Regions from separate parts of the Sinomonas halotolerans genome, predicted to be linked through region 2. Evidence: predicted binding sites of a transcription regulator. Region 2 holds the regulator's gene; the other holds the start of a gene.
The links. The regulator LexA, encoded in region 2, represses DNA repair genes until DNA is damaged. The targets are predictions, from matches to a motif close to TCGAACANNTGTTCGA.
Positions count from the first base shown of each region.

Region 1: a site for LexA is predicted at 1,513-1,528, ahead of ruvA (Holliday junction branch migration protein RuvA). Genes of this name have one in related genera too.

Region 1 is NZ_JBDFRB010000006.1:50,220-53,617, forward strand. It holds gene ruvB (Holliday junction branch migration DNA helicase RuvB) at 1-863, opposite strand, end outside; gene ruvA (Holliday junction branch migration protein RuvA) at 856-1,497, opposite strand; gene ruvC (crossover junction endodeoxyribonuclease RuvC) at 1,682-2,266, opposite strand; gene ABCQ75_RS08690 (YebC/PmpR family DNA-binding transcriptional regulator) at 2,336-3,091, opposite strand; gene pdxT (pyridoxal 5'-phosphate synthase glutaminase subunit PdxT) at 3,094-3,398, opposite strand, start outside.
Region 2 is NZ_JBDFRB010000001.1:306,553-309,950, forward strand. It holds gene ABCQ75_RS01370 (ATP-dependent DNA helicase) at 1-798, shown strand, start outside; gene lexA (transcriptional repressor LexA) at 865-1,575, opposite strand; gene ABCQ75_RS01380 (LysM peptidoglycan-binding domain-containing protein) at 1,915-2,292, shown strand; gene ABCQ75_RS01385 (histidinol-phosphate transaminase) at 2,355-3,398, shown strand, end outside.

The DNA.
Region 1 (3,398 bases), on a different contig from region 2:
GCGATCGCCAGGGTCGAGAGCCCCACGGGGCCGCCCCCGAACTTGCTCGCGAGGGCCGTCAGGACCGACCTGTCGAGCCGGTCGAGGCCCTTCGCGTCCACCTCGTACATGTCCAGTGCCGCCGCCGCGGCGCGGGCATCGATCTGCTCGATCCCGTGCACGAGCGCCCAGTCCCGCACGCGCCGCAGCAGGCGGTTCGCGATGCGCGGGGTGCCCCGGGACCGCCCCGCCACCTCCGAGAAGCCCGCAGACGTGACCTTGAGGTCGAGCAGGCCCGCCGACCGCCGCAGCACGAGCTCGAGCTCGGCCACCGAATAGAACTCGAGGTGGCCCGTGAAGCCGAACCTGTCCCGCAGCGGGCCCGGCAGGAGCCCTGCGCGGGTCGTCGCGCCCACGAGCGTGAACGGGGGGAGCTCGAGCGGGATCGCGGTCGCGCCAGCGCCCTTGCCCACCACGATGTCCACCCGGAAGTCCTCCATCGCCATGTACAGCATCTCCTCCGCCGGCCGCGACATGCGGTGGATCTCGTCGAGGAAGAGCACCTCGCCCTCCGAGAGCGAGGACAGGATCGCCGCGAGGTCCCCGGCGTGCTGGATCGCCGGGCCCGAGGAGATGCGCAGCGGCGCGTTCATCTCCGAGGCGATGATCATGGACAGCGTGGTCTTCCCGAGGCCCGGGGGCCCGGACAGCAGGACATGGTCCGCCGTGCGGCCCCTCAGCCGGGAGGCCTCGAGCACGAGCGAGAGCTGCCGGCGCACACGCGCCTGGCCCACGAACTCGTCCAGGAACTTCGGCCTGAGCGCCGCCTCGATGGCGCGCTCCTCGGGCTCCTCGCTGCTCGAGACCACCGACGCCTCAGCCACGCGCACCCGCCTTCACAGCGGGCCGCGAGCCCTGGCCGAGCCACCGCAGGGTAGCCCGGAGGATCTCCGGGACGCTCCCGCCCACCGCGATGTCCGGCGCGTCCGCGAGGGCCTTCTCGATGCTGGCCGCGGCATCCTTCTCGCTCCAGCCCAGCGACGCCATCGCCTCCACAACCTGCGCCTTCCACGGCTCCTCTGCCGGCCCGGAGACGGGGGCCGCCGCACCCGTCCCGTGCGGGACGAGCTTCCCCTTGAGCTCGAGTACGAGCCGTGCCGCGACTTTCGGCCCGATCCCGGGGACCCTGGTGAACGCCTTCGAGTCCTCCGAATGCGCCGCCACGCGAACCGCCTCCGGGCTGTGCACGGCCAGCACCGCGAGGGCGAGCCGCGGCCCCACGCCCGAGACACCGAGGAGCACCTCGAAGACCTCCCGCGCCTCCGGGTCCTCGAAGCCGAACAGCGTCAGCGAGTCCTCCCGGACCACGAGGTACGTGTGGACCGTGGCCTCCTCGCCCACCCTCAGGCCCGCGAGCGTCTGCGGCGCCGCCCAGAAGGCCATCCCGACCCCGTTGACATCGACCACGGCGGTCGACAGTCCGACATGGGCCACAGGACCGCGAACGAAGCTGATCACCAGAACTCCTTGCATCCGAACATATCTACGAGAACTCTAGCGTCCGACCGTGCCCGGCCAGCTCATCGGCCGCGGCGCGCCTTCGCCTCCGCCCGCACCTCCCGCGGCCCTGATACGCCCGCCTCATCGGCCGCGGCGCGCCTTCGCCTCCGCCCGCACCTCCCGCGGCCCTGATACGCCCGCCTCATCGGCCGCGGCGCGCCTTCGCCTCCGCCTCCTGCCAGGCCCTCTGCGCCGGCGTCAGCGCCGAGGCGCTCATCGCCGTCGTGCGCCCGACGGCGGACGCCGAGCCCGGCGCGCTCCCCCGCCACGCGTGGGCCAGGGCGAGCGCGAGGGCGTCCGCGGCGTCGGCCGGCCGGGGCGGCGCGTCCAGGCCGAGGATCTTCGCCACGAGCCGTCCGACGGCGGCCTTGTCGGCGCGCCCGCTGCCCGTCACCGCTGCCTTGACCTCGCTCGGCGTATGCAGGGCGACCGGAATGCTGCGGCGCGCTGCGGCTGCAATGACGACCCCGGAGGCCTGCGCCACCCCCATGACGGTGCTCACGTTCAGCTGCGAGAAGACGCGCTCCACGGCCACCACGTCGGGCGAGTACTTCTCGAGCCACAGGTCGATCTCGTCCGCGATCCGCAGCAGGCGCGCGTCGAGCGGCTGGTCGGCCGAGGTTCCCACGACCCCCACGCCCACGAAGGTCGCGCGGCGGTCCCGGGCCACGTCCACCACCCCGAGGCCGCAACGGGTGAGGCCCGGGTCCACGCCCAGCACGCGCAGGGCAGCGGACCCGGGCCCCTTCCCGGCACCGGACGCGGCAGCGTCTGCTCCCGCAGCGCGGACCACGGCTCAGTCGTCCTCGAGGGCCGCCAAGACCTCGTCGCTCATGTCCGCGTTCGTGTACACGTTCTGCACATCGTCGAGGTCCTCGAGCGCGTCCACGAGCCGGATGAACTTCCGGGCACCGTCGGCGTCGAGCCCCACCTCCATGGACGGGACGAACTCGACCTCATCGGTCTCGTACTCGATCCCTGCCTCCGTCAGCGCGTCGCGGATCGCCTGGAGGTCGCTCGGATCGGAGTACACCGTCCAGTTCTCCCCGCCGTCCTTGACCTCCTCCGCACCCGCGTCGAGCACGGCCATGAGGACGTCGTCCTCGGACAGGCCGTCCTTCGGCAGGCTCACAACGCCCTTGCGGGCGAAGAGGTAGTTGACCGAGCCCTGGTCCGCCATCGTCCCGCCGTTGCGGGTCACGGCCAGGCGCACGTCCGCGGCGGCGCGGTTGCGGTTCTCGGTGAGGCACTCGATCAGGAGGGCCGAGCCCTGCGGGCCGCGGGCCTCGTACATGATCTCGGTGTACTCGATGGCCTCGCCGGTCAGGCCGGCGCCGCGCTTGATCGCGCGGTCGATGTTGTCGTTCGGGACGGAGTTCTTCTTGGCCTTGCTGACGGCGAGGTCGAGGGCCGGGTTGCCCGAGATGTCGGGGCCGCCGAGGCGTGCCGCAACCTCGATGGTCTTGATGTACTTCGCGAACGCCTTGGCACGCTTGGCGTCGATCGCCGCCTTCTTGTGCTTCGTCGTAGCCCATTTGGAGTGGCCGGACATGCCTACGCTTCTCCTCTGATCATGCGGATGAAAAGTTCATGGATCCGTGTCTCACCGGTCACCTCGGGGTGGAACGATGTGGCGAGCAGCCGCCCAGAACGCACTGCGACGATTCTAGCCCTGCCCCCGAGCGTGGCGGTGTGCGACGCGTGCGCCGGGTCCACCTCGGCCAGGATCTCGACGCCGGGACCCACCCTCTCGACCCACGGGCCGCGGATGAACACGGCGTGCACCGGGCCGCCGGCCTGGTCGACCTGCTTGAAGTCCAGATCCGTCTCGAACGACTCCCGCTGGCGGCCGAAGGCGT
Region 2 (3,398 bases):
AGCGTGGGCGGGCGGCTCCGCGACGGCCTCTTCGCGGACAGGACCGTGGTGCTCACGAGCGCGACGCTCGCGATCGGCTCGGCCTTCGAGCCGACGGCGGGCGGACTCGGTCTCCTCGGCCAGGGCGCCCCCTCGTGGACGGGGATCGACGTCGGCTCGCCCTTCGACTACCCCCGCCAGGGAATGCTCTACGTGGCCCGCCACCTGCCCAAGCCCGGGCGGGGAGTCTCCCCCGAGGCGCTCGACGAGCTCGAGGCCCTCCTCACGGCCTCGTCCGGGGGAGCGCTGTGCCTGTTCTCCTCGCGCCGTGCGGCGGAGGAGGCTGCGGACGCGCTCCGGGACCGGATCCAGGTGCCCATCCTGTGCCAGGGCGAGTCGTCGATGAGCGCGCTCGTGAAGCAGTTCGCGGCCGAGCCGGACACCTGCCTCTTCGGCACCATGTCGCTCTGGCAGGGGGTCGATGTCCCAGGCCACGCGTGCCGGCTCGTGGTCATCGACAGGATCCCCTTCCCGCGTCCGGACGACCCGCTCATGACCGCGCGTTCGAGGGCCGTCGCGCAGGCCGGCGGCAATGGTTTCATGGCGGTGTCCGCGACCCACGCCGCGGTGCGCCTCGCGCAGGGCGCCGGGCGGCTCATCCGCTCGACTGCTGACAGGGGAGTCGTGGCCGTGCTCGACTCGCGGCTCGCGACCGAGCGCTACGGGGCATTCCTCCGCGGCGCCCTCCCGCCCCTGTGGGGCACGACCGAGAGGGACACTGTGCTCAAGGCGCTCGCCCGGCTCGCCGCCGCGGGCTGACGCGCGGACCGCACCGAGCGCGGCTCAGGCCGACCGGCGGGTCGCCGCCCCTGGAACGCGCGCGGCTCAGACCGACCGCAGCACTGAGACGACCTTGCCCATGATCGTGGCCTCGTCGCCGAGGATCGGCTCGTACTGGGTGTTCTGCGGCAGGAGCCACGTGTGCCCGTCACGCTGGCGGAACGTCTTGACGGTCGCCTCGTCGTCGAGGAGCGCAGCGACGATCTCGCCGTTCTCGGCGCTGTTCTGGCGCCGGACGACGACCCAGTCGCCGTCGCAGATCGCGGCGTCGATCATGGAGTCGCCCTTGACCTTGAGCATGAAGAGCTCCCCGTAGCCCACGAGCTGGCGGGGGAGCGGCATGACCTCTTCGACGGCCTGGTCGGCGAGGATCGGACCGCCGGCGGCGATCCGGCCGACGAGCGGCACCATGGCCGTGTCCGCGGCGCTCGCCATCTCCCCGACGGGGATGCCCCCCGCGCCGAGCACCGAGCCTGCCTCGGGGCCGGTGACGCTCAGCTGGCCCTCGTCGAGAGTGAGCGGCATGAGCACCTCCATGGCGCGCGGGCGCTTGGGGTCGCGGCGGAGGTAGCCGAGCTTCTCGAGCTGGCTCAGCTGGTGCGTGACGCTCGAGAGGCTCGCGAGCCCGACAGTGTCCCCGATCTCGCGCATGGACGGCGGGTAGCCGTTGTCCTGGACCGAACGCTGGATCGTCTCGAGGATCCGGCGCTGACGGGCCGTGAGCCCCTTGGCCGCTGCCTTGGTCCGTGTCGCCATCCCGCCGTGCCTCCTCGTCTGCCGGCCCGGGTCCGGGCCTGGTCGCCAGCTCGCAGGATCCCCGCCGTCTTCGAGAACTGTCGGACCCCCTCGCCACGATGGCCATATGCCGTCGAGGAGAGGGTGGTCGACGGTTGCACGCCGGGCGCGGACCCTGCTGTGTCAACCGTAGGCCAGGAGAGCGCGTGTTTCAAACATGTGTTCGACACCATCTGGACTTTGTTCGAGGGCAGGTGCTAAGAAGTACCTACGGAAGTTCGAATACCCGTTCGAAAAGCTGTCCCCGGTCCCGTCGGTCTGTTCGCCAGATCCGCGGCCGGGCCCAAGGGAAGGCAGACCATGGCACACGCTCTCGCCACCGGCACCCGCCGCGCGTCGACGCGCCGCCACGAACGGCAGCGGCCCACGCCGCTGCGGCTCACGCGCCGCGGGCGCTTCGTCCTCATCATCCTCCCGCTCTCGCTGGCGATGGTGGGCCTCCTCGCGCTGTGGGCGGCTCTCATGGCTCCCGCCCACGCTGAGGCCGAGATGCTCGCCGGCCCCGGGGAGGCCGTCGCGGTGACCGTCCAGCCCGGGGACTCCCTCTGGACGATCGCGGCCGAGCACGCTCCCGGGCAGGATGCCCGGGTGACCATAGGGCAGATCCAGGAGCTCAACGACCTGACGGGGTCGCGGGTGGTGGCGGGGGAGCGCCTCCTCGTCCCCGTGCTGGACTGAGGCGGTCGCAGGCCGTCCGTCACGTGGGTCGCCGCATCCCGCCGCTCGCGTAGGCTTGAGGGGTGGACGACCAGCTCGAACGTTTGAACCGACTCCCGCTCAGAGACGACCTGCGGGGACAGCATCCCTACGGGGCCCCCCAGATCGACGTCCCGATCCAGCTCAACGTCAACGAGAACACGTACGGCGTCCCGCAGGACGTCCAGGAGGCGATCGTCGAGGCCGTCCGCGAGGTCGCTGCCGGCCTCAACCGCTATCCCGACCGCGAGTTCACCGCCCTGCGCGAGGCGCTGGCCGAGTACCTCGGCCACGGGCTCGGTGCAGAGCAGCTCTGGGCGGCGAACGGCTCGAACGAGGTCCTCCAGCAGCTGCTCCAGGCCTTCGGCGGGCCCGGACGCTCAGTCCTGAGCTTCCCGCCGACCTACTCGATGTACCCGCTGCTCGCGAGCGGGACCGGCACCGCCTATATCAAGGGAGAGCGTGCCGAGGACTTCGGCCTCAGCGCCGAATCGGCCGCGCGCCAGGTCCGCGAGCACGCGCCGAGCATCGTGATCCTCTGCTCGCCCAACAACCCGACCGGGACGGCGCTGGGCCTCGACGTCGTCGAGGCGGTCTACGCGGCCGGCGAGGAGAGCCAGACGGTCGTGATCGTGGACGAGGCCTATGCGGAGTTCGCGCACACCGGCACGCAGTCCGCCCTGACGCTCCTGCCGGGCCGGCCGCGCCTCGTCGTCAGCCGCACCATGAGCAAGGCGTTCGCGCTGGCCGGGGCGCGGCTGGGCTACCTCGCGGCGGCGCCCGAGGTCGTCGACGCCCTCCGGCTCGTCCGGCTCCCCTACCACCTCTCCGCCGTCACCCAGGCCACGGCTCTTGCTGCCCTCCGGCACCGCACCTCCCTCATGGCCGAGGTCGAGGCCATCAAGGGGCAGCGGGACAGGATCGTCCGAGAGCTCGCCGGGCTAGGGCTCTCGCCCGCCGCCTCTGACTCCAACTTCGTCTTCGTCCGCGGCTTCGAGGACCCCCGCCGGATATGGGAGGGCCTCCTCGAGTCGGGCATCATCGTGCGGGACGTGGGAATCCCCGGGAGCCTCCGTATCACCGCCGGC